Regions from separate parts of the Pseudomonas sp. LBUM1651 genome, predicted to be linked through region 2. Evidence: riboswitches for the same ligand, from Rfam matches in the RefSeq annotation. Region 2 holds a riboswitch; the other holds the start of a gene.
What was found. Region 2 has a riboswitch for cobalamin ahead of cobW (cobalamin biosynthesis protein CobW). Riboswitches for the same ligand answer to the same signal wherever they lie in the genome.
Positions count from the first base shown of each region.

Region 1: linked by a shared signal. The riboswitch ahead of cobO (cob(I)yrinic acid a,c-diamide adenosyltransferase) and the one ahead of cobW (cobalamin biosynthesis protein CobW) in region 2 are both predicted to bind cobalamin.

Region 1 is NZ_CP166805.1:1,800,009-1,811,886, forward strand. Features, by position in the region: gene ACA066_RS08335 (DUF3108 domain-containing protein) at 1-553, opposite strand, end outside; gene purN (phosphoribosylglycinamide formyltransferase) at 562-1,212, opposite strand; gene purM (phosphoribosylformylglycinamidine cyclo-ligase) at 1,212-2,270, opposite strand; gene ACA066_RS08350 (DUF2066 domain-containing protein) at 2,655-3,713, shown strand; gene ACA066_RS08355 (AI-2E family transporter) at 3,752-4,825, shown strand; gene hda (DnaA regulatory inactivator Hda) at 5,056-5,760, shown strand; gene ACA066_RS08365 (C40 family peptidase) at 5,974-6,615, shown strand; gene ACA066_RS08370 (C40 family peptidase) at 6,837-7,373, shown strand; gene ACA066_RS08375 (O-methyltransferase) at 7,389-8,042, shown strand; gene ACA066_RS08380 (PQQ-dependent sugar dehydrogenase) at 8,053-9,366, opposite strand; gene ACA066_RS08385 (hypothetical protein) at 9,435-10,019, opposite strand; cobalamin riboswitch at 10,174-10,408, shown strand; gene cobO (cob(I)yrinic acid a,c-diamide adenosyltransferase) at 10,489-11,100, shown strand; gene ACA066_RS08395 (cobyrinic acid a,c-diamide synthase CobB) at 11,097-11,878, shown strand, end outside.
Region 2 is NZ_CP166805.1:3,301,449-3,313,326, forward strand. Features, by position in the region: gene ACA066_RS15340 (phospholipase D-like domain-containing protein) at 1-1,027, opposite strand, end outside; gene ACA066_RS15345 (vWA domain-containing protein) at 1,213-1,953, opposite strand; gene ACA066_RS15350 (magnesium chelatase ATPase subunit I) at 1,878-2,876, opposite strand; gene cobN (cobaltochelatase subunit CobN) at 3,063-6,956, opposite strand; gene cobW (cobalamin biosynthesis protein CobW) at 6,959-8,020, opposite strand; cobalamin riboswitch at 8,121-8,333, opposite strand; cobalamin riboswitch at 8,505-8,732, shown strand; gene ACA066_RS15365 (CbtB domain-containing protein) at 8,853-9,044, shown strand; gene ACA066_RS15370 (CbtA family protein) at 9,056-9,760, shown strand; gene ACA066_RS15375 (cobalamin biosynthesis protein) at 9,757-10,182, shown strand; gene cobM (precorrin-4 C(11)-methyltransferase) at 10,254-11,000, shown strand; gene nfuA (Fe-S biogenesis protein NfuA) at 11,243-11,827, opposite strand.

The sequences.
Region 1 (11,878 bases), 1.5 Mb from region 2:
CGCGCTCGACCTTGATCGCGTCGATCTGGCCAGCCTTGGTGTCGACTTTTTCCGAACCCAGCACGCGGAAGTCATAGGTATCGACTTCGCCATTATCGACCACCTGATAGCTCATGCTTTTCTTGCCGGCGGCCACGTCGTGTTGCAGGGCCAACTGATAGGTGGATTTGTCGACCATGCCGCGGTTGAGCGGGATCTTGACCGCGTCGCCGCGATCGGTGCCGGTGACCATTTTGGTGGTCCAGTCGAAATCCAGGTCAGCCTTTTTGGCTTTGCCCAGGCCACCGCGTTCAAAGTGGTAGGACTGTGGCAGCAGGGTGTCCTTGTCCAGGGTCAGGGTGCTTTCTTCTGTCAGGCTGGCGATCATCATCGAGGCCTTGAAGCTGAGCTTCCAGACGCCGTTGGCTTCCTTGGTCAGGCTGCGCTCGGCGGTGCCGCTCATGGGCAGCTGCTTCCAGTCGGCGGTGTAGCTGGCGGAGAAGGGTTGAAGTTCTGCAGCCTGCGCGAAGGGCAGGGCGAGCAGAGCGCAAGCGAAGAGCAGGGCGCGACGCATAAAATCTCCTAGGTTCGAATCAAGTGGCCGCTGGCCGCGAGTAACTTGCCATCCAGTAAAGCACCTTGTTGACCAAGTGATAAACGGCCTTCGGCAAACCAGCGTACGGCCATCGGGTAGATCAGGTGTTCCTGGGTGTGAACTCGCTGCGCCAGACTCTGCGGCGAATCGTGCAACTCTACCGGTATTACTGCCTGTACGACCAGTGGTCCGCCATCGAGTTCCTCGGTGACAAAGTGTACGGAACAGCCGTGTTCAGTGTCGCCGGCCTCCAGCGCGCGCTGATGAGTGTGTAACCCTTTGTATTTGGGTAGCAGCGAGGGATGGATGTTGAGCAGGCGACCCGCGTAGTGGCGCACGAAGTCAGCGCTGAGGATGCGCATGAAACCGGCCAGGACCACGAGTTTGGGATTGAAGGCGTCGATCAGTTCGATCAGCGCGGCATCGAAGGCTTCGCGGCCTTCGAACGCCTTGTGATCCAGGGAGCGGGTGTCGATACCCGCATCCCTGGCACGTTGCAGGCCGTAGGCGTCGGCGCGGTTGGAGATCACCGCAGCGATGCGGACCGGGCTGTCGCCGGTCCGCGTGCTGTCGATCAGGGCCTGCAAGTTACTGCCGGTGCCGGACAACAGCACCACCACATCACAGGTCTGAGACATCAATGAGCCTTGAGGTTTTTCAGTTCAACCTGGGCCGCGCCTTCGGCAGCGGAGGCGATCTGGCCGATGACCCAAGGCTGCTCGCCGGCTTCACGCAGTACGTTCAGCGCGGTTTCAACGTGCTCTTGAGCCACGCAGATCACCATGCCAACGCCGCAGTTCAGCACGCGGTGCATTTCGTTTTCGTCGACGTTGCCTTTCTCTTGCAGCCAGTCGAACACGGCAGGGCGAGTCCAGCTTGCAACGTCAACCACCGCTTGAGCGCCTTTTGGCAGCACACGCGGGATGTTGTCCAGCAGGCCGCCGCCGGTGATGTGGGCCATGGCTTTGACGGCGCCGGTTTCCTTGATCAGTTTCAACAGCGGCTTCACGTAGATGCGGGTCGGGGCCATCAGCAGCTCGGTCAGCGGCTTGCCGTCGAGCTGGATGTTTTCGATGTCGGCACCGGACACTTCGATGATCTTGCGGATCAGCGAGTAGCCGTTGGAGTGCGGGCCGGAAGACGGCAGGGCGAGCAGGGCATCGCCGGCAGCGACTTTCGAACCGTCGATGATTTCGGATTTTTCCACGACGCCGACGCAGAAGCCGGCCAGGTCGTAGTCTTCGCCTTCGTACATGCCCGGCATTTCAGCGGTTTCGCCGCCAACCAGGGAGCAGCCGGACAGTTCGCAGCCTGCGCCGATGCCGGTCACGACCTGGGTCGCGGTTTCGACGTTCAGTTTGCCGGTTGCATAGTAGTCGAGGAAGAACAGCGGCTCGGCGCCGCAGACCACCAGGTCGTTCACGCACATGGCCACCAGGTCGATGCCGATGCTGTCGTGCTTGTTCAGGTTCAGCGCCAGACGCAGCTTGGTGCCGACGCCGTCAGTGCCGGAAACCAGCACAGGCTGCTTGTAGCCGGCCGGGATTTCGCAGAGGGCGCCAAAACCGCCCAGGCCGCCCATGACTTCCGGGCGCGCAGTGCGCTTGGCGACGCTCTTGATGCGTTCGACCAATGCTTCACCGGCGTCGATGTCTACACCGGCGTCCTTGTAGCTCAGGGAGGGTTGCTTGCTCATGATCCAGGCCTTTAGGGGGGATTCAGGGGTAACGACCGAGTCCAGTGGGACCGCCGAAACAAACGAAGGGCATGTGCCTTGCGCGAATTTCAGGGTGCCCGGCTGTTGCCGGTCTGCGAAGGCGCGCGATTTTATCAGGCTTGAGGGGCAGCGGCCATCCTCAGGCCGACAGCAGGGGCATATCGATACAAAAAAACCGGTATTGCCCGTGTTGGTCGCCTCCCGCTTGGCTGTATAAGGTATCGCGATTAACCGTCTATCGTTATGGCAGTGCGAAAAACTTAACCGGGACGTGTGAATGTTTGGCGTCGGGCGATGGTCACAGCCTTGCTCGATTATCTTCATGCGGTCAGTTCCAGCCGCTCTTGTCGTCAGGAATCTTCCATGCGTTTTTTCAGATCATTGTTTGTGGGTTGTTTGTCTCTGGTCAGCCTGGCGAGTCATGCCGAAACCGTCAAAAGCCTCTATCAGGTGCGCGAGCCTGTCACCAGTCAGGCGCCAGAAGAGCGCGATCAAGCCACTCAGCGTGCGCTCGACACGCTGGTGTTGCGCCTGACCGGCGATCCCAAGGCTGTGCAAAGTCCGGGGTTGGCGGCCATTCGCAAGGACCCGCAGCAGATCATCAGCCAGTACGGTTTCGACGCAGGCCCGCCGGAAGTGCTGAAGGTGGATTTCGACCCGGCCAGCACCGAGCAGGCGTTGCGCCGTGCCGGGCTGTCGTTGTGGGGCGCGAACCGGCCATCGATTCTGACGTGGTGGCTGAACGACTCGACCGAAGGTTCGAGTCTGGTCGGTGACGGTCAGGCCAGTGCTGCGCCGTTACGTCGCGCGGCGCAACACCGTGGTCTGCCGCTGCGTCTGCCACTGGCGGACCTGAGCGAGCAACTGGTCGCCACGGCACCGAATCTTGAAGGCACGGATGCGACGCCATTGCGCGGCGCATCGGATCGCTACAATGCTGACGCCTTGCTGGCCGTGCATGCCCGTGAAGAGGGTGGTCAGTGGCAGGCCAAATGGCATCTGTGGCTGGGCGATCAGAAGGAGGCGGGCAGCGTGCAGGGCGCGGATCAGGCCGCCGTGGCCGATGCGGTACTGCTCGCGGTCAGTCAGCGCCTGGCGCCACGCTTTGTGGTCAAGCCCGGTAGCTCGGGCGAGCAGTTGCTGGAAGTGCAGGGCATGAATCTGGAGCGTTATGCGACGCTTGGGCGTTTGCTCGAGCCGTTCGGCGCGCGCCTGCAGAGTGTTGACGCGGACCGGGTTCTCTACCGGGTCAATGGCAGCGCCGAGCAGCTGCGGTCACAGTTGTCGCTGGCGAAGTTGCAAGAGGTTCCGGCAGGTGAGGCCCCCGCACCGACCGTGCCTGTTCAGCCGGTAGCCGAGGGCTCGACGCCTGCTGTCGCGCCAACGCCTGCACCGGTGCCGCAGTTGCGTTTCCGTTGGTAAGGTTTTCTTTCTTTATATAGATGCAGATGGAGTGGTACATGGCCGATACGCGGCGTTGGTTCTGGTTGGGTGGGGTGGTTCTGCTCTGCGCGTTTATCTGGCTGTTGCATCCGATTCTGACGCCGTTTCTGGTGGCGTTGCTGTTGGCCTACCTATTCGACCCGCTGGTGGATCGGCTGGAAAAGGCCGGCCTGTCCCGGACCTGGGGCGTAGTGTCGGTGTTCGCGCTGTTCACCTTGATCTTCACCGCCTTGCTGCTGGTGCTGGTGCCGATGCTCGTCAAGCAGTTGTTTCGCCTGTATGAACTGGCGCCGCAGATGCTCGACTGGTTGCAGCACACCGCATTGCCGTGGGCGCAATCGAAGTTCGGGTTGTCGGATGGTTTCTGGAAGTTCGACAAGCTCAAAGCGGCGATCAGCGAGCACATGGGCCAGACCACCGACATCGTCGGCGTGGTGCTGAGCCAGGCGACCGCATCCGGCCTTGCATTGATCGGTTGGCTGGCCAATCTGGTGCTGATCCCGGTGGTGAGCTTTTATCTGTTGCGGGACTGGGACCTGATGATGGCCAAGATCCGCAGCCTGCTGCCCCGTGACCGTGAAGAGCGCGTGGTGATCCTGGCGGGCGAATGCCATGAAGTGCTCGGCGCGTTCGTGCGCGGGCAATTGCTGGTGATGGTGGCGCTGGGCGTGATCTATTCGGCGGGCCTGATGCTGGTCGGGCTCGAGCTGGGGTTGCTGATCGGGATGATCGCCGGTCTGGCGGCGATAGTGCCGTACATGGGGTTTGTCATCGGGATTGGCGCGGCGCTGATTGCCGGTTTGTTCCAGTTCGGTGGCGACTTGTACCCCATGGTTGGCATCGTCGCGGTGTTCATGGTTGGCCAGGCGCTGGAGGGCATGGTGCTGACGCCGTTGCTGGTGGGCGACCGGATCGGTCTGCACCCGGTGGCGGTGATCTTTGCGATTCTGGCCGGTGGTGAGCTGTTCGGTTTTACCGGCGTGCTGCTGGCGCTCCCGGTGGCGGCGGTGATCATGGTGCTGGTGCGCCATGTGCATGATTTGTATAAAGATTCGGATATCTACGGTGGCGTCGACGAACCTGAGCTCTAGAGATCGCCGATGACGCGTTGCGGGCGGCCTGGTTCAGTGCCAGGCTCGCCCGTGTCCCATGGGCGGCTGTCACATGCGCTACCAAAGAAACGCTCATGAAACCGGTGCGATAACGCAAACCTTTGATTTTGCTTATGGTCTGTCGCATTGTGCGGTCAGCTTCACGGGTATAAACTTCGCAAACTTTACACAGAGGCCACTAACGGTTCCTTTGGAACTGTTCAGTCAGCATGAAACCGATTCAGCTGCCCCTAGGTGTGCGTCTGCGTGATGACGCTACCTTTATCAATTACTACCCAGGCGCCAATGCCGCTGCACTCGGCTATGTCGAGCGGCTGTGCGAAGCCGACGCCGGCTGGACCGAAAGCCTGATTTACCTCTGGGGCAAGCACGGGGTAGGGCGCACGCATTTGTTGCAGGCAGCCTGCTTGCGCTTCGAGCAGATGGGTGAGCCGGCGGTGTATCTGCCACTGGCTGAGTTGATGGATCGCGGCATTGAAATTCTCGACAACCTCGAACAGTACGAACTGGTCTGCCTGGATGATCTGCAGGCGGTTGCCGGCAAGGCGGACTGGGAAGAGGCGTTGTTCCATCTGTTCAATCGCCTGCGTGACAGCGGTCGGCGCCTGCTGATTGCCGCATCGACGTCACCGCGTGAATTGCCGGTGAAGCTTGCGGACCTGAAATCCCGTCTCACGCTGGCGCTGATCTTCCAGATGCGACCGCTGTCCGACGAAGACAAATTGCGCGCCCTGCAACTTCGTGCGTCCCGTCGTGGATTGCACCTGACCGACGAAGTCGGGCATTTTATCCTGACCCGCGGCACTCGCAGCATGAGTGCGCTGTTCGAGCTGCTTGAGCGTCTCGATCAGGCCTCCCTTCAAGCTCAGCGCAAGCTGACCATTCCGTTTCTAAAAGAGACGCTGGGCTGGTAAAACCCAAGCCCTACAAGGTTTTTGGCATATTTCAGGCGCCAAAAAGTGCGCTTTCCTACAGGGTGTAGGCTGCGCAAGCGTCTAAATGGGGCTTAAGCGCTTAGATGGAAACGCGAAACCGGAAAGTCACATAAAGTTCGATTGAATTTGCAAATGAGGATGATAGTGGGCATAGTCTCGGCTTCTTTACAACTATCAGCCACGGTCGTGCCCATGCTAAATCGCTTTGCACCCCTCGTGCCTCTCGCACTCGTCACCCTGTTGTTCGGTTGCGCTGCCCACTCTCCAGTGTCGGAGCAAGCGCCTCAACAGCAGGTTAACAATTCAGTTACTGCGCAATCCTCTTCCGTTCTTTTCCAGGAAGCTCTTTACCAGGACGGCATGGCCACCGATAAAGAACTGGCAGACTTCGCCGATGGCAAGTCCTACCAGCTTCCGGTTCTGGCCGACAGCATCCTCGAACGTGGCATGTCCCTGATCGGTACCCGTTACCGTTTCGGCGGCACCTCCGAGGCTGGCTTTGATTGCAGCGGCTTCATCGGTTACCTGTTCCGTGAAGAGGCCGGCATGAACCTGCCGCGTTCCACCCGCGAAATGATCAACGTGGACGCTCCGCTGGTTGCTCGCAGTGCGCTCAAGCCGGGCGATCTGCTGTTCTTCGCCACCAACGGCCGTCGCGGTCGTGTCAGTCACGCCGGGATCTATCTCGGTGACAACCAGTTCATCCACTCCAGCAGCCGCAAAAGCGGTGGTGTCCGGGTCGATAGCCTGGGTGACAGCTACTGGAGCAAGACCTTCATCGAAGCCAAGCGCGCACTCGCGATGGCCCCGACCGTGGTCACGGCACGCAAGTAATTGTCTAGCCTGTCGCCACATCAGTGGCGACAACGGCCGCTCTGCAACAAAGTAGCCGGATAGTTTGTAAGGCGAACTTAAAGTCTTACTTGAAGTTTGCCGCGTACCCGCTAGAATCCTGATCTATTATTGATGGCAAACCGCCTGCGTCCTGCGCAGGCGGTTTTCGTTTCTGCCCTGTCGGCAGAAAAAAGCCGCAGCCAGATCAGGATGTTCTGCTTATGACGATGTCGGCCCGCCTCGCACTCATGTTCGTCGCAGCACTGCTCAGCGCCTGCGCCAGCCGCACACCGCCGCCTGCACCGGTGGTTCGCGCGCCGATTGTTTTCGGTTCATCCCAACCTTTTTCGCCGGAGGCAGAAGACGTGCTGTTTCGTGCGTTGGGCCTGGTCGGCACGCCTTATCGCTGGGGCGGCAATACGCCGGATTCCGGGTTCGATTGCAGCGGCCTGATCGGTTATGTCTACCGTGACGTCGCCGGCATTTCACTGCCGCGCACCACCCGCGAGATGATCAGCATGCAAGCGGCCAATGTCGGCAAGGAAGGCCTGCAAACCGGCGACCTGATTTTCTTCGCCACCAATGGCGGTTCCCAGGTCAGCCACGCCGGGATCTACGTCGGCGAAGGCCGCTTCGTCCATGCGCCGGCCACGGGTGGCACGGTGAAGCTCGACAGCTTGTCCAAAGCTTATTGGCAGAAAGCCTACCTCAGCGCCAAGCGTGTCCTGCAACCTGAGCATCTGGCGCGTAACCCATAATTCGCAGAGGTCGTCATGACCGCTCGCACGCTCAATCTCGACGATTCCCTGTATCAATACCTGCTCGACGTTTCCCTGAGGGAAACGCCGCTGCTCAAGCGTTTGCGCGATGAAACCCAGGCGCTGCCGATGGCGCGCTGGCAGGTGGCGCCGGAGCAGGGGCAGTTCCTTGCATTGCTGGTGAAGCTCACCGGCGCCAGGCGCTTGCTGGAAGTCGGCACCTTCACCGGTTACAGCGCGTTGTGCATGGCGGCGGCATTGCCGGATGACGGTTCACTGATCTGCTGTGACATTCCTGGTGACTACAACGCCACGGCGCGCCGTTACTGGCAGGAAGCAGGGCTCGCCGAACGAATTGACCTGCGCCTGGCGCCTGCGCTGGAAACCCTTGCCCAGTTGGATCAGCCCGGACAATTCGATTTGATGTTCATCGATGCGGACAAGGCTAACTATCCAGCCTACCTGGAGCACGCGCTGCGTCTACTGCGCGTCGGAGGTCTGGCGGTGTTCGATAACACGCTGTGGAGCGGGCGGGTGCTTGAGCAGAATCCCGAGAGTGAAGACACCCGCGCCATCCAGGCGCTTAATCTCGCCTTGAAGGATGACTCGCGGGTTGATCTGTCGCTGTTGCCGTTGGGCGATGGTTTAACTCTGTGTCGCAAACTGTAGGATGGCGGGGTTACTTCGCTATCGACACTCGCCACACCTTGTTCCCCACATCATCCGCCACCAGCAAGTCACCCTGCCGATCAATCACCACACCCACCGGCCTGCCCATGGCTTTCTTTTCGTCATTTAGGAAGCCCGTGAGTACATCAACCGGTTGCCCGGTCGGCTTGCCGGCACTGAATGGCACGAATATCACTTTGTAGCCACTGTGTGGCTTGCGGTTCCACGAGCCGTGCTGGCCGATGAAGGCGCCTTCCCTGAATTGCGTTGGCAGCGTGTTGCCTTCAGCAAACGTCAGGCCCAGTGACGCGGTGTGCGGGCCCACCGCGTAGTCCGGCGCGATGGCCTTGGCGACCAGGTCCGGATTTTGCGGCTCGACGCGAATGTCGACGTGCTGGCCGTAATAGCTGTAAGGCCAGCCGTAGAACCCGCCGTCTTTTACGGAAGTGATGTAGTCCGGCACCAGGTCGCTGCCGATTTCGTCCCGCTCGTTGACGGCCGTCCATAGAGCACCGGTCTGCGGCTCCCAAGCCAAACCATTTGGATTGCGAATCCCCGAGGCGAAGATCCGGTGATTGCCGGTGGCGCGATCCACTTCCCAGATCGCCGCGCGACCTTCTTCCTGATCCATGCCGTTTTCGCCGACGTTGCTGTTGGAGCCCACCGTCACGTACAGCTTGCTGCCGTCTTTGCTGGCGATGACGTTTTTGGTCCAGTGGTGATTCAGCGTGCCGCCCGGCAGATCAACCACTTTGATCGGCTGCGACTTGATTGCCGTGTCGCCATTTTCATAGTGGAAGCGCAGCAAGCGGTCCGTGTCGGCGACATACAGGTCATTGCCCACCAGGGTCATGCCGAAGGGCGAATTGAGGTTTTCCAGAAACACCGTACGGGTTTCGGCGATGCCGTCATGGTCCTTGTCCCGCAACAGCGTAATGCGGTTCGGGCTCGGCACGCGGGCACCCGCGCGGCCCATGACTTGCTTCATGACCCAGCCTTTAACGCCTTTGCCATCGTCGGGTTTGGGCGGCGCGTTGGTTTCGGCGACGAGCACGTCACCGTTCGGCAGCACGTACAGCCAGCGCGGGTGATCGAGGCCTTCGGCGAACGCCGCCACCTGAGTGCCCGCGGCGGCGGTGGGTTTCGCCCCGTCCGGCCAGCCGATCGCCGGGGCGATGTTCACCGTCGGGATCAGGGTCTTGTTCGGCTCTGGCAGTTGGGGCGACGGGCCGGTGCCGTCGGAGACTTGCAGTCTGGAGGTTTCACCGCAGGCGGCGAGCCCTCCGGCGAGGGCGATGACGAGAACGAGCGGGGGCTTGCGCATGCTGATCTTCCCTAAAAATGCAGTGACCTGATCAATAGAGAAGCGCAGACCCGCGATGGTTCAACCGGTCAGCCGCGGGCTTCCTTGAACAGCACGGCGATGCCGGGGTGATAGTTGCCCGCTTCATTGCGCAACTTGCGATACGCGTAGGGGAAATACCAGGCGACGGCGCAGGAGTGTTCCTTTTGCAGGTCGTCGACCATGTCCTGGAGTTCTTCCGGGGTAGCGCCGTGCTGGGCTTTTTGCGGTGCAACGAACAGGCAGCCGAGTTTCAGGTCGCTGGTGTAGCTGATGCGCCTGGCGTCGCTGGTGATATCGGCCAGCGCTTGTGTCAGGTTCAGGTTGTTGACCCGTGGCCAGCGTTGCGTGGCTTGAAGGTAGGCGCGTTCTTCGCTGGTGGCGATGAACAGGTCGGCGCGGGCGTTGCGTTCGCCTTCCTCGTTCTGTTTGCGGGTCGGTGTCTGTTGCAGCGTGACCATTTCCGCCATCCACGCGGCGGCCGAGAGCAAGCCGAGGTTGGCTTTTTCGTCGTACCAGTAAGGCGTGTCGTTATCGCCGCGCACGGCGTTGTAACGGTCGATACAGTCAAACCAGCGTTCGAGAACCGGGCGCAGGAATTCCAGCTTCGGATTGCTGATGATCATGCCTTGCATGTGGCTTACCCTTGTTATTGTGATGTGGGGTTGTGGCTCTTTGATATCACCGCTGAGAGTGTGGCACAAGATTGGCGTCAGTTAATTGATCGACGGCAGTTATTCGCCCGACGGCGTCCCGGCTTTAATTGACGCTCCACCCCCAACCCTCTAACCTTCGCGGCTTGTTTCAGGTGCTCTGTGGCCTTGGTCGACAGAGTGAAACAGGGAAGCCGGTGAGTGCGTTCGTTCAATTCATGAACAATCACGATCCCGGCGCTGCCCCCGCAACGGTAAATGAGTGAAGACTGAGCATTTTTGCCACTGTGTCGATATCGGCATGGGAAGGCGCGCAGTCAGGCGAAACGCCGCTCATGAGCCCGGAGACCGGCCTGATCCATCCAGCGGCATCACGGTGGGCGATGCCAGGCTTCTTGCCGTCTATTCTTGTGCCTGCCCGCCGTTATCCAGCCTCAACGGAGAGCTCCCCATGACTGATACTCCCGATCGTGACGAACGCCATCTGGCGCGCATGCTGCGCAAAAAAGCCGTGATCGACGAACGCATCGCCAATTCGCCGAATGAATGCGGCCTGCTGCTGGTGCTGACCGGCAACGGCAAAGGCAAAAGCAGCTCGGCGTTCGGCATGCTCGCCCGCTCCATGGGCCACGGCATGCAGTGCGGCGTGGTGCAGTTCATCAAGGGCCGTAACAGCACAGGCGAAGAACTGTTTTTCCGGCGCTTTCCCGAGCAGGTGCGTTTTCATGTGATGGGCGAGGGCTTTACCTGGGAAACCCAGGACCGCCAGCGTGACATCGCCGCCGCCGAAGCCGCGTGGGCCGTTTCCCGTGAATTGTTGCGTGATCCGTCGATCGGTCTGGTGGTGCTGGATGAGTTGAACATCGCCCTCAAGCACGGCTACCTCGACCTCGATCAGGTGCTCAGCGACTTGCAGGCCCGTCCGCCGATGCAGCACGTGGTGGTCACCGGTCGCGGCGCCAAGCCGGAAATGATCGAACTGGCCGACACAGTCACTGAAATGGGCGTCATCAAGCACGCCTTCCAGGCCGGAATCAAAGCGCAAAAAGGCGTCGAGCTGTGAATCAAGCACGTCATTGCCCGGCGGTCTTGATTGCCGCGCCGGCCTCTGGTCAGGGCAAGACCACCGTCACCGCCGCGCTGGCCCGTTTGCATCGCAATCAGGGGCGCAAGGTGCGCGTGTTCAAATGCGGCCCGGACTTTCTCGATCCGATGATTCTCGAGCGCGCCAGCGGTTCGCCGGTCTATCAACTGGACATGTGGATGGTCGGCGAGCAGGAAAGTCGTCGACTGTTATGGGAAGCCGCCGGCGAAGCGGATCTGATCCTGATCGAAGGCGTCATGGGCTTGTTCGACGGAACGCCTTCCAGCGCTGACCTGGCGCGGCATTTCGGTGTGCCGGTGCTCGGGGTGATCGACGGCACGGCGATGGCGCAGACCTTTGGTGCGCTGGCGTTGGGGTTGGCGAAGTATCAGCCGGACTTGCCGTTCGCCGGAGTGCTGGCCAACCGTGTGGGCACCTTGCGCCATGCGCAATTGCTTGAAGGCAGCCTCACTGAAGGCTTGCGCTGGTACGGCGCGTTGTCCCGGGAAACCGGGATTGAATTGCCGAGTCGGCACCTCGGTCTGGTTCAGGCCAGTGAATTGAATGATCTCGATCTGCGCCTCGATGCGGCGGCCGATGCCTTGGCCAGCAGTTGCGAAGTCGCGCTGCCACCCGCAGTGGAATTCGCCGCGCCGGACGTGATCGCTGCCGAGCCGTTGCTGGCCGGTGTGCGGATTGCCGTGGCCCGCGACGAAGCCTTCGCATTCACCTACGGCGCAAGTCTGGACTTGCTGCG
Region 2 (11,878 bases):
GCTGCTGCGGGTCCATCGGGTTGTGTTGCGTGATCCATTGCCGGGTAGCGCCGACGTCGGCCGGTGTCGCCCAGACTTGCTCGAACGTGCGCAGATAACTGGCGCTGACGCTGGCATCGTCCAGCACATGCACCACGTTCGCCTGGCGATAAACGCCATTGGGCGTGAAGTTGGTGCTGCCGCAGAGCACCGCTTCGGGCTGAAGCTGCCCGACTGCATCGACCCGGCTCAGCACCATGAATTTGTTGTGGAAGATGTTGTGGGTGATTCGCCCGCGCTTGTTCGCCGCCGGGATTTTTTCCAGGCTGGCTTCGTTGATGACGGTGTCGTCATCGTCGGGTTGTGCGTGATACAGCACGCGAACCTTTACGCCGCGTTCGAACGCCGCGTTGACGGCATCGACGATCACCTCCAACTCGTATTCGTAAATGGCAATGTCCAGCGCCCACTGATCATCCACCGCCCGCGCGATGAACCCCAGCAAGCGCCCGAGCAGACCATTTTCCAGCCATTGTCGAGGGGCATCGGGCCAGGCTTCGATGGGCAGGTTTTTGTTGGCACTGATCAACGCGTCGAGCTCGGGAAATTTGCGCTGGAACGCCTGACTGGCGGCCACCGCGCGGTTGAAGATCACGCTTTGATGCTGCGGCTGGCCATTGTCGGATGTGACAGTCACTTCCAGGTATTCGCCCAGCTGCGGTGCGTCAGCGCTGCCGTACGCCAGGTGAATCCGGTAATGGATCGTCATCCCCGGATTGACCGCGTAATCGGCCCAGCGGAATTTCTGCAACGGCGCGAGATCGCTCGGGGTGGCGTGAAACTGTGGAAACGTATGCGCCTTGCCGGGGAACGTCAGGCTGTTGAACAGGAACAACCAGGGCTTGCTGCCCTGCTGTTTTTCGATGGCGAAACCCAGCAGGCCTGTGCGACGGGATTCGGCCAGGTTCATGGCCAGCAGCACGCCGTTGGTGCCGGCGTAGGCTTTGACGCGGAAATCGTCCTGACTGTTTGTGGCGAGAACACGCATGCTTCACTCCTGTGAATGGCTTGCTTTCAGAGCATAGGGCAGCGATGCGGATTGGCCGTGATTATCAGATACCGAGGTGACCCATTCGCGGGCAAGCCTCGCTCCTACGGGGATCTGTAGCAGACACATATCCCCTGTAGGAGCGAGGCTTGCCCGCGAAGAGGCCAGTACAGGCAGCACAACTTTCAGCCTGAAATCAGCTCATCAATATGCCGATAATCCGCCTGTAGCTCTGTCGCCAACTGCTGCGCCCGACCCAGCCGAATCGGCCCGCGCTCAATGTCGATCAGAAGCCCCGGACACTCCAGCGCCGGCAACCTCGACCAATCCTTCAATCGCCCATCCGTCACGAGCAACAACCGCTGCTGTTCCGCCGGAAAGCGTTTTTGTCGTTCCGCGAGCCATCGCCCCGCCTCGCCGAGCGCCGCCAGCAACGGCGTGCCACCGCCCGCGCCGAGGCCATCGAGCCAGTGGCGTAAACCGGTGGAAGCTTTCAACCCCTGCACTTGCCACGTGGGTGCATGACCGCTGGCCGTCAACAACGCCAGGCGTGCGCGTTGGCGGTAAGCGTCGTCGAACAGCTGCGCCAGCAAACCCTTGGCATCGCTCAATGCCTGATGCCGGCGCGTCGAGGCCGAGGCGTCGACAATCACCAGCCACAGTTCGTGTGGCGAACGGGTGCGCAAATGAAACAGCACATCCTGGCGTTGACGAGGACGGCCATTGAGCAAGGTGCCGGGCCAGTTGATCGAGCCGCTGCGCGCAGCCTGACGTTTGCCCTGTTTGCCGTTGGCCAGCTGCCCGGCGCGGGGTCTGGCATTCGCCCCCGCATCAGATCGAGGGCGAATGCCTAGGGCTTTTTTGGCCAGCTCGGCACTTCGCGTCGGGCACCGACCGGCAGCGCCTGGGCAGGCATTTCGCCCCACTGGCCCTGGCCTTCACTCGGGCTGGATTGTTGTGGTGAGGGTTGCCAGGACTGCTGCGGCGCCGGTGGCGATTGTTCGCGACGACGGTGACGCAAGGCGAATTCGGCAACCGCGTCGATATCGTCTTCGGCAATCGCGCTCGCCCCCCGCCACGCCGCATGGGCGCGGGCGGCGCGCAGCCAGACCAGGTCGGCGCGCAGGCCATCGACACCGGCGGCGAAACAACGTTCGGTAATCTGTGCCAGCGCTTCATCGTCGAGGGGGATGCTCGCCAGTGTGCTGCGCGCATTCTCACAACGCTCACGCAGCGACTGTTGCTGGCTCTCCCACTCGGCGCAGAACCGCTGCGGATCGCTGTCGAAATCAAGACGCCGGCGGATGATCTGACCACGTTGGGCCGGTGCGGTATGGCCACTGAGCGCCACGTTCAACCCAAAGCGGTCGAGCAGTTGCGGCCGCAGTTCACCCTCTTCCGGGTTCATCGTGCCAATCAGCACGAACTTCGCCGAATGCCGGTGGGAAATGCCATCGCGCTCGATCAGGTTGGTGCCGCTGGCGGCGACGTCGAGCAGCAGGTCCACGAGATGATCGGGCAGCAGATTGACTTCATCGACGTAAAGCACACCACCGTCGGCCTTGGCCAATACACCGGGAGAAAACTGCGCGCGACCTTCACTCAGGGCCGCGTCGAGGTCGAGGGTGCCGACCAGGCGTTCTTCCGTGGCGCCGAGCGGCAAGGTGACGAATTGACCGCTGGCGAGCAGGTCCGCGAGGCCTCGGGCCAGGGTGGATTTGGCCATGCCGCGCGGACCTTCAATCAGCACGCCGCCAATTTTCGGGTCGATGGCGGTGAGGTACAGGGCGAGTTTCAAGTCGTCGGCGCCGACCACGGCGGATAAGGGGAAATGCGGGGTGTCGGTCATCTTCAATACTCGGTCATGGTCGGTGATTACTCTGTGGCGAGGGGGCTTGTCGGAACGCCGCATCGCCCCGTTCGACTGCGCAGCAGTCGTAAATCCAGAGAACTCGGTGTATCTGAAAAAAGCGAGGGCCGCTTCGCGACCCAACGGGGGCAAGCCCCCTCGCCACAGGTGTCCCCTGTTCGCCAGTCAACTGTCTTCTTCGATGTCCAGCAACAAATTCTCCAGCGCCTCGCGGTACTCGCCCGGTTCCTTCCACATCCCGCGCTGCTGCGCTTCCAGCATCCGTTCGGTCATGTCGCGCAAGGCATGCGGATTATGTTCACGGACAAACTCCCGGGTCACCGGGTCCAGCAAATAAGCATCCGCCAGCAACGCGTACTGGTGATCGTCGATCAACTGCGTCGTTGCGTCGAAGGCAAACAGGTTATCGACCGTGGCCGCCAGCTCAAACGCACCTTTGTAGCCGTGGCGCTTCACGCCGTCGATCCACTTCGGGTTGGCCGCCCGCGAGCGGATCACCCGGTTCAGCTCTTCCTTCAGCGTGCGAATCTTCGGTAAGTCCGGCTGACTGTGATCACCATGGTAACTGGCCGCCGCTTCGCCGCTCAGGCTTTCCACGGCGGCGAGCATGCCGCCCTGGAACTGGTAATAGTCGTTGGAATCGAGCAAGTCATGCTCGCGGTTGTCCTGGTTTTGCAGCACGGCCTGAACCTGGCTCAGGCGTTGGGCGAACTGCTTGCGGGCGGCGGTGCCTTCGTCGGAACCGCCGTAAGCGTAGCCGCCCCAGTTCAGGTACACCTCGGCCAGGTCCTCGCGGCTTTGCCACAAACGACCGTCGATTGCCCCTTGCACGCCAGCGCCGTAAGCACCGGGTTTGGCGCCGAAGATGCGCCAACCGGCCTGCCGTTTGGCCGCTTCTTCATCAAGGCCCGATTGCAGCAACGCTTCGCGTTCGGCGCGGACCTTGGCCGCCAATGGATTGAGATCGTCCGGTTCATCCAGCGCGGCGACCGCTTGCACGGCGGCGTCGAACAGACGGATCAGATTGGCAAACGCATCACGGAAGAAACCGGACACGCGCAAGGTCACGTCGACCCGCGGACGGTCCAGCAAACTCAGCGGCAGGATTTCAAAATCATCGACGCGCTGACTGCCCGTCGCCCACACCGGGCGCACGCCCATCAGCGCCATGGCTTGCGCGATGTCATCGCCGCCGGTGCGCATGGTCGCAGTGCCCCAGACCGACAGGCCGAGCTGACGCAGGTGATCACCGTGATCCTGCAAGTGCCGCTCAAGAATCAGGTTCGCCGACTGGAAACCGATGCGCCACGCAGTGGTGGTCGGCAGATTGCGCACGTCCACCGAATAGAAATTGCGCCCGGTCGGCAGCACGTCCAGACGACCGCGACTGGGCGCGCCGCTAGGCCCGGCCGGAACGAAACGACCGCTGAGGGCGTCGAGCAGACCGCATATTTCTGCGGGGCCGCAGGCGTCCAGTCGAGGTGCGACGACTTCGTGCAGGTTGTCGAGGATGGCGTTAACCTCAGACCAACTCGCCTCCTGTGGGAGCAGGCTTTTGTGGCGAGGGGGCTTGCCCCCGTTGGGTCGCGAAGCGGCCCCAAAAACAGGGACTGCTGCGCAGTCCAACGGGGGCAAGCCCCCTCGCCACAAAGGCTCGTTCCCACGGGGTTCGGCGTCGGTATTCAGGGTTTGCGCGATGAGTTGCGCGGCGAACAGTTCCAGGCGTTCGCGGGTATCGCCTGCGGTGCGCCAAAGTTCATCGCTGATCGCTAACAAGGCATCCGGCCGGGGCCCAACCCAAGGCTCGGCCAACGCACAATCCAGCGGATCGAAACCCAATCCGAACGCCTTGGCCAATGCCCTTAACACACTCGATTGCGCCCCTCGCCCGTCGCCACGCGGAATGCGCAGCAAGGCGAGCAACGTATCGATGCGCAACCGTCCGGTCGGCGACTCGCCAAAGATGTGCAGGCCGTCACGGATCTGCGACTCTTTCAAATCGCACAGGTAAGTGTCGAGGCGCGGCAACCAGATCGCCGCATCGGCGTCGCTGTCGAGTTTCTCGTCCAGTTGCAGCTCGCGGTCGATGTGCGTGTCGCGCACCAGTTGCAGGATGTCGCGCTGCAATTCCCGGGCGCGACGCGGATCCAGCAATTGCGCTTCGTAATATTCGTCGGCCAGCAACTCAAGGTTGCGTAGCGGGCCGTAGGTTTCGGCGCGGGTCAGCGGCGGCATCAGGTGATCGATGATCACCGCCTGGGTTCGACGCTTGGCCTGGGCGCCCTCGCCCGGATCGTTGACGATAAACGGATAGATGTTCGGCAGCGGCCCGAGCAACGCGTCCGGCCAGCAGTTCTCCGACAGCCCGACGCCTTTGCCCGGCAGCCATTCAAGGTTGCCGTGCTTGCCGACGTGGATCACACCGTGAGCGCCATAGGTGTTGCGCAACCAGAAGTAGAACGCCAGATAACCGTGGGGCGGCACCAGATCCGGGTCGTGATAGACCGCGCTCGGATCGACCTGATAACCGCGCGCCGGTTGAATGCCGATGAAGGTCAGGCCGAAACGCAGTCCGGTGATCATCATCCGCCCGCCGCGGAACATCGGATCGCTTTCGGGCGTGCCCCAGCGTTCCAGCACGGCTTGGCGGTTGGCCTCGGGCAAGGCGTTGAACATCGAGTTGTAGTCGTCCAGCGCCAGGCTTTGATGACACGGACGCTGGTCGAGGGTGTCGAGGTCGTTGCTGACACCGCCGAGCAATTGCTGGATCAACGCGGTGCCGCTGCCCGGCAGTTCGGCGGGCAGCGGATAACCTTCTGCATGCAACGCACGGAGGATGTTCAACGCTGCGACAGGTGTATCGAGGCCGACGCCATTGCCAATGCGCCCGTCACGGGTCGGGTAATTGGCGAGGATCAGGGCGATGCGTTTTTCGCTGTTCGGCAGCCGCGCCAGATCGATCCAGCGCCGCGCCAGTTCGGCGACAAAATCCATGCGTTCAGGTGCAGGCCGGTAGCAGACCACATCGGACTGACTGCGCTCGCTGCGCCACGCCAGGTCCTTGAAGCTGATCGGGCGGCTGATGATCCGCCCATCCAGTTCCGGCAGCGCGATGTGCATCGCCAGATCCCGCGGGCCGAGGCCCTGTTCGCTGGCCCGCCAACCGGGTTCGTTGTCCTGGGCGCAGATCGCCTGGATCACTGGGATATTGCGGCGAAACGGTCGCAAATGCGGCGCTTCGGGACTGGATTGGGCGAAACCGGTGGTGTTGAGAATCACCCCTGCTTCGACCTCATCCAGCCAGTCCTCGACCACCGTCAGGCAGCCGGGCTCTTTCAGGCTGGCCACGGCAATCGGCAAGGGGTTTAACCCCGCCGTTTGCAAACGCTGGCAGAAAACATCGATGAACGCGGTATTCGCCGCCTGCAAATGCGAGCGGTAAAACAGCACCGCCGCCACCGGTTGACCGGCCTGCCAGTCGGCCTGCCAATCACTCAATGCGGCGGGGCTTTTTTGCGGGTGGTAGATCGCGGTGCGCGGCAGGGTTTGTGGCTCGGCCCACGCATAGTCGCGATCCAGCCAGCGATTGGCCAGGCAGCGAAACAGATCGAGGGCGTTGGCCATGCCGCCCTGACGCAGGTAATGCCAGAGCCGGTCGCGGTCTTCGGCGCCAACGGTGCTGAGGTCGCTGAGTTCCGGGTCCGGGCGATCATCGCCAGGCACCAGAATCAGCTGCACGCCGCGCTGCGAAAGCTCGACCAGACGCTCGACGCCGTAACGCCAATAAGCAATGCCGCCGTGCAACGAGATCAAAATCACCTTGGCGTGGCGCAGCACTTCGTCGACATACAAATCGACCGAGGCGTGGTTCTGCACCTGCATCGGGTTGGCCAGACGCACACTCGGGTAATGGTCCGGCAATTGCTGCGCCGCTTCGGCGAGCAGCGCCAGGCTGGAATCGCCGCTGCACAGGATCACCAGCTCGGCGGGGGTTTGTCCAAGGTCGGCAATGTTGTCGTCCGACACGAAACCGCCGGGCTGGGTCCTGAGCAGGTGCATGGTTAAACGCTGAGCGCGGCGCGCAGTTGCGCTTCGAGTTGCGCGGCGTCCAGCTCCTGACCGATCAACACCAGACGCGTGGTGCGCGCTTCATCGGCGCCCCACTGACGATCGAAGTGCTTGTCGAAACGCATGCCCACGCCCTGGATCAGCAGGCGCATCGGTTTGTTCGGAATGGCAGCGAAACCTTTGACCCGCAGGATGCCGTGCTTGACCACCAGTTGGGTCAGCGCGTCCAGCAGCAGGCTTTCATCGGCTTGTGGCAGTTCGATGGAAATGGAGTCGAACGCGTCGTGATCGTGATCATCTTCGCCTTCATGATGGTGATCGTGATGGCTGTGACGGCTGTCGATGTGCTCTTCGGAACCGGCTCCGAGGCCGATCAGCACGTCCAGTGGCAGGCGACCGCTGCTGGCTTCGATGACTTTCACCGCCGGCGGCAGTTCTTCGGCGACTTCCAGGCGTACGCGGGCCAGGTCTTCCGGGCTGATCAGATCGGCCTTGTTGAGAATCACCAAGTCGGCGCTGGCGAGTTGGTCGGCGAACAGTTCGTGCAGTGGCGATTCGTGGTCCAGGTTCGGGTCGAGTTTGCGCTGGGCGTCGACCTGATCCGGGAAGGCAGCGAAAGTGCCGGCGGCAACGGCCGGGCTGTCGACGACGGTGATCACCGCGTCAACCGTGCAGGCGCTGCGGATTTCCGGCCACTGGAAGGCTTGAACCAGCGGCTTTGGCAGGGCCAGACCGGAGGTTTCGATCAGGATGTGGTCGAGGTCGCCGCGACGAGCGACCAGTTCGCGCATCACCGGAAAGAACTCTTCCTGGACGGTGCAGCACAAGCAGCCATTGGCCAGTTCGTAGACCCGGCCGTTGGCTTCTTCTTCGGTGCAGCCGATGGAGCATTGCTTGAGGATTTCGCCGTCGATGCCCAGTTCGCCGAACTCGTTGACGATCACCGCGATGCGGCGGCCCTGAGCGTTGTCGAGCATGTGCCGCAGCAAGGTGGTTTTGCCCGAGCCGAGGAAGCCGGTAACGATGGTGACGGGGAGTTTGGCCAGTGTTTTCATCGGATGCCCTTTGGCAAGGTGGCGGGCATACGGGACGACGACCGCTGCGACGGATGCGCGCGCGGAAGATTTCGCCACCGGATCACCCCGCCCGGTTGTAGTGAGAATTCGTGTCGAGGCAGGTCTCCTGGCTGACGGTGTGCCTGTCGCTAGACTGGCGTTGGCTGCGCCTTCCCGCGGGCTCCAGGGCTGGAGCGTGCAGTGGCGTGGCAGCGAACATCACCGTTCACAGTTGCGGGGGCAGCCGCGGCATCGACCGCGTTCCCTTCTTAGCTTCGGCAAACACCGAAGAACCTCGAAAGCGCAAGGCTACGCATCGTCTTGGGGCGGGTCAATGTCTTGTGTCAGCCGCACCGGCCCCTTCGCGGGCAAGCCTTGCTCCAAGGAACACCACTGTCCTGAGCAAGGCTTGCCCGCCAAAGGTTCAACTCGGTTTCAAGATGAGAACCCCTGCCAATTGACGCCCAACCCCCGCCCATGCTCTCCTACACACCTTGTTACGGGTGCCCTTCACAGGGTGAAACGGGAAACCGGTGAATCATGTGCTTTACTCAAAGCCATGTCAGTCCGGTGCTGCCCCCGCAACGGTAAGCGAGCGAAGCGTCAGATCCACTGTGCCGGCAGTTCGGCATGGGAAGGTGACGCTTGCAGGTTTCGGCTGACGCCCAAGCCCCTCGCAAGCCCGGAGACCGGCCCGCAACACAAAGTGACGATTACGTTCACTGAATAACAAACCCGCGGTGGGCGGGCGCTGTTTGAATCTCTGCGAGCCCGATTCGCAGGGATCTTCCATGCGCTCTATTCACCCGCTGACAGACCAGAGGGAAGCGCCATGTCGATCATCAGCAGCACTAGCCACACAACGGCCAGCACCACCACGACCCTGACTCAACGCCTGACCGCTGCCGTATGCGCATCGATCCTTGGCGCGTGCCTTGTGTATTTCGCCGGTTTCTCGCACATCGAAGCGGTGCACAACGCCGCGCACGATACCCGTCACAGCTCCGCTTTCCCGTGCCATTGAGACCTGCCGACATGATCAAGCGTATTGCGCAAACCGCAGGTTTCACCGGGCTGCTGGCCGCCCTGTTGCTGACTCTGCTGCAAAGTTTCTGGGTCGCCCCGCTCATTCTGCAGGCCGAGACTTACGAAAAATCCGAGCCGGCCGCTGTTGAAGTTCACGAACACGCCGCCGGTACCGCCGCTCACACCCATGATGCCGAAGCCTGGGAACCGGAAGACGGCTGGCAACGCGTGCTGTCGACGACTGGCGGTAACCTGGTGGTGGCTGTCGGTTTCGCGCTGATGCTCGCCGGCCTCTACACCTTGCGTGCGCCGACCAAAACCTCCCAGGGCCTGCTCTGGGGCCTCGCCGGTTACGCGACGTTCGTGCTGGCCCCGACGCTTGGCCTGCCACCTGAACTGCCGGGCACTGCCGCGGCGGACCTGGCACAACGGCAAATCTGGTGGATCGGCACGGCAGCGTCCACCGCAGTCGGCATCGCGCTGATCGTGTTCAGCCGTCACTGGCTGATGAAGATACTGGGCGTGGCGATTCTCGCCGTTCCTCACGTCATCGGCGCGCCGCAACCGGAAGTGCACTCGATGCTCGCGCCGGAAGCCCTGGAAGCCCAGTTCAAAATCGCTTCGCAGCTGACCAACGTGGCGTTCTGGCTGGCCCTGGGCCTGATCAGCGCCTGGTTGTTCCGCCGTAAAAGCGATGGCCAATACCACGCATGACGGATACCAGCACAGCGCCGACTTTAGTGGTCGGCCTGGGCTGCCAGCGCGGCTGCCCTGTCAGCACGCTGCGGGCGTTACTCGATCAGGCGTTACAGGCGCATCACATCGAACTTCACCAGATCAAGGCTCTGGCCAGCATCGACCTGAAGCGTGAAGAACCTGGCCTGATCGAACTCGCCCTACAACTCGCGCTGCCCTTGATGTACTTCAGCAGTGAGCAACTGGCCGGTTATCAACCACAACTCAGCCACCGCTCGGACATCGCTTTTGAGCGCACCGGCTGCTATGGCGTAGCGGAAAGCGCCGCCCTCGCCCTCGCTGAACAACTGGCTCAGGCACCGGCCAAACTGCTGATCTCGCGACAAAAATACGCCCAGGCGACCCTGGCATTGGCCAGCGCTGCGCAAAATCCTCGATAATCCCCGCCTTCGATCATGAGCAATCTTCATCTGAAGCCTTGCCCGGCCCCTTTTTCTGACAGGAAACGACGATGACCGTCTACTTCATTGGCGCAGGTCCCGGCGACCCGGAACTGATCACTGTCAAAGGCCAACGCCTGATCCGCAGCTGCCCGTTGATCATCTACGCCGGCTCACTGGTGCCCGCCGCCGTACTGGAAGGCCACAACGCCGAACAGGTGGTCAACAGCGCCGAACTGCACCTGGAACAGATCATCGAACTGATCAAAGCCGCCCATGCCAAAGGCCAGGACGTGGCGCGGGTACATTCCGGCGACCCAAGCCTCTTTGGCGCGATTGGCGAACAGATTCGCTACCTGCGTGAGCTCGATATTCCGTTTGAAATTATTCCCGGTGTCACTGCCACGGCGGCCTGTGCTGCGCTTTTGGGTGCGGAGCTAACGTTGCCGGACGTGTCACAGAGCGTGATTCTGACTCGCTACGCCGACAAGACTGCGATGCCCGCCGGTGAAGAACTGGGCAGTCTGGCGCAGCATGGGGCGACCATGGCGATCCATTTGGGCGTCAATCATCTGGAGAAAATCCTGGTTGAATTGCTGCCGCATTACGGCGCGGACTGCCCGATTGCGGTGATTCACCGGGCGACCTGGCCGGATCAGGATTGGGTGGTGGGAACGATTGCGGATATTGCCGGGAAGGTTGAGGCGAAAGGGTTTCGGCGTACGGCGTTGATTCTGGTGGGTCGGGTGTTGGGTAGCGATCACTTCAGTGAGTCATCGCTGTATCGCGCCGGGCATGCGCATCTATACCGCCCCTGAGCCAACCATTTCACCATCCTTGAGCCAACCACACCCTGTGGCGAGGGGGCTTGCCCCCGCTGGGTCGCGAAGCGGCCCTCTACATTCTTCAGATACACCGAGTTGTCTGGTTTACGACTGCTGCGCAGCCGAACGGGGCGATGCGGCGTTCCGACAAGCCCCACTCGCCACATGTTATCGATCACCCATAAAAAACGGCGCTCACGGGGCGCCGTTTTTTATGTTTGCAGCGAACACCTTACTCAGTAGTAGGCGTTTTCTTTCTGCGTATGGTCGGTCACATCGCGAACACCCTTGAGTTCGGGAATGCGCTCGAGCAAGGTGCGCTCGATGCCTTCACGCAGGGTGACGTCTGCCTGGCCGCAGCCCTGGCAACCGCCGCCGAACTTCAGCACGGCAATGCCGTCTTCGACCACATCGATCAGGCTGACCTGACCGCCGTGGCTGGCGAGCCCCGGGTTGATTTCAGTTTGCAGGTAATAGTTGATGCGCTCGTTGACCGGGCTGTCGGCGTTGACCATCGGGACTTTGGCGTTTGGCGCCTTGATGGTCAGCTGGCCGCCCATGCGGTCGGTGGCGTAGTCGACAACCGCATCGTCCAGGAAAGCTTCGCTGAACGAGTCGATATAAGCAGTGAAGCTTTTCAGCCCCAGCGCAGTGTCTTCGGGTTTTTCTTCGCCCGGCTTGCAATAGGCAATGCAGGTTTCGGCGTACTGGGTGCCAGGCTGGGTGATGAAGACGCGGATGCCGATGCCCGGGGTGTTCTGCTTGGAGAGCAGATCAGCCAGGTAATCATGGGCGGCGTCGGTGATGGTAATAGCGGTCATGGAAACTCCTCGCAGGCTTGGGCGCAGTTTACGCCAATCATCGCGCCGTAC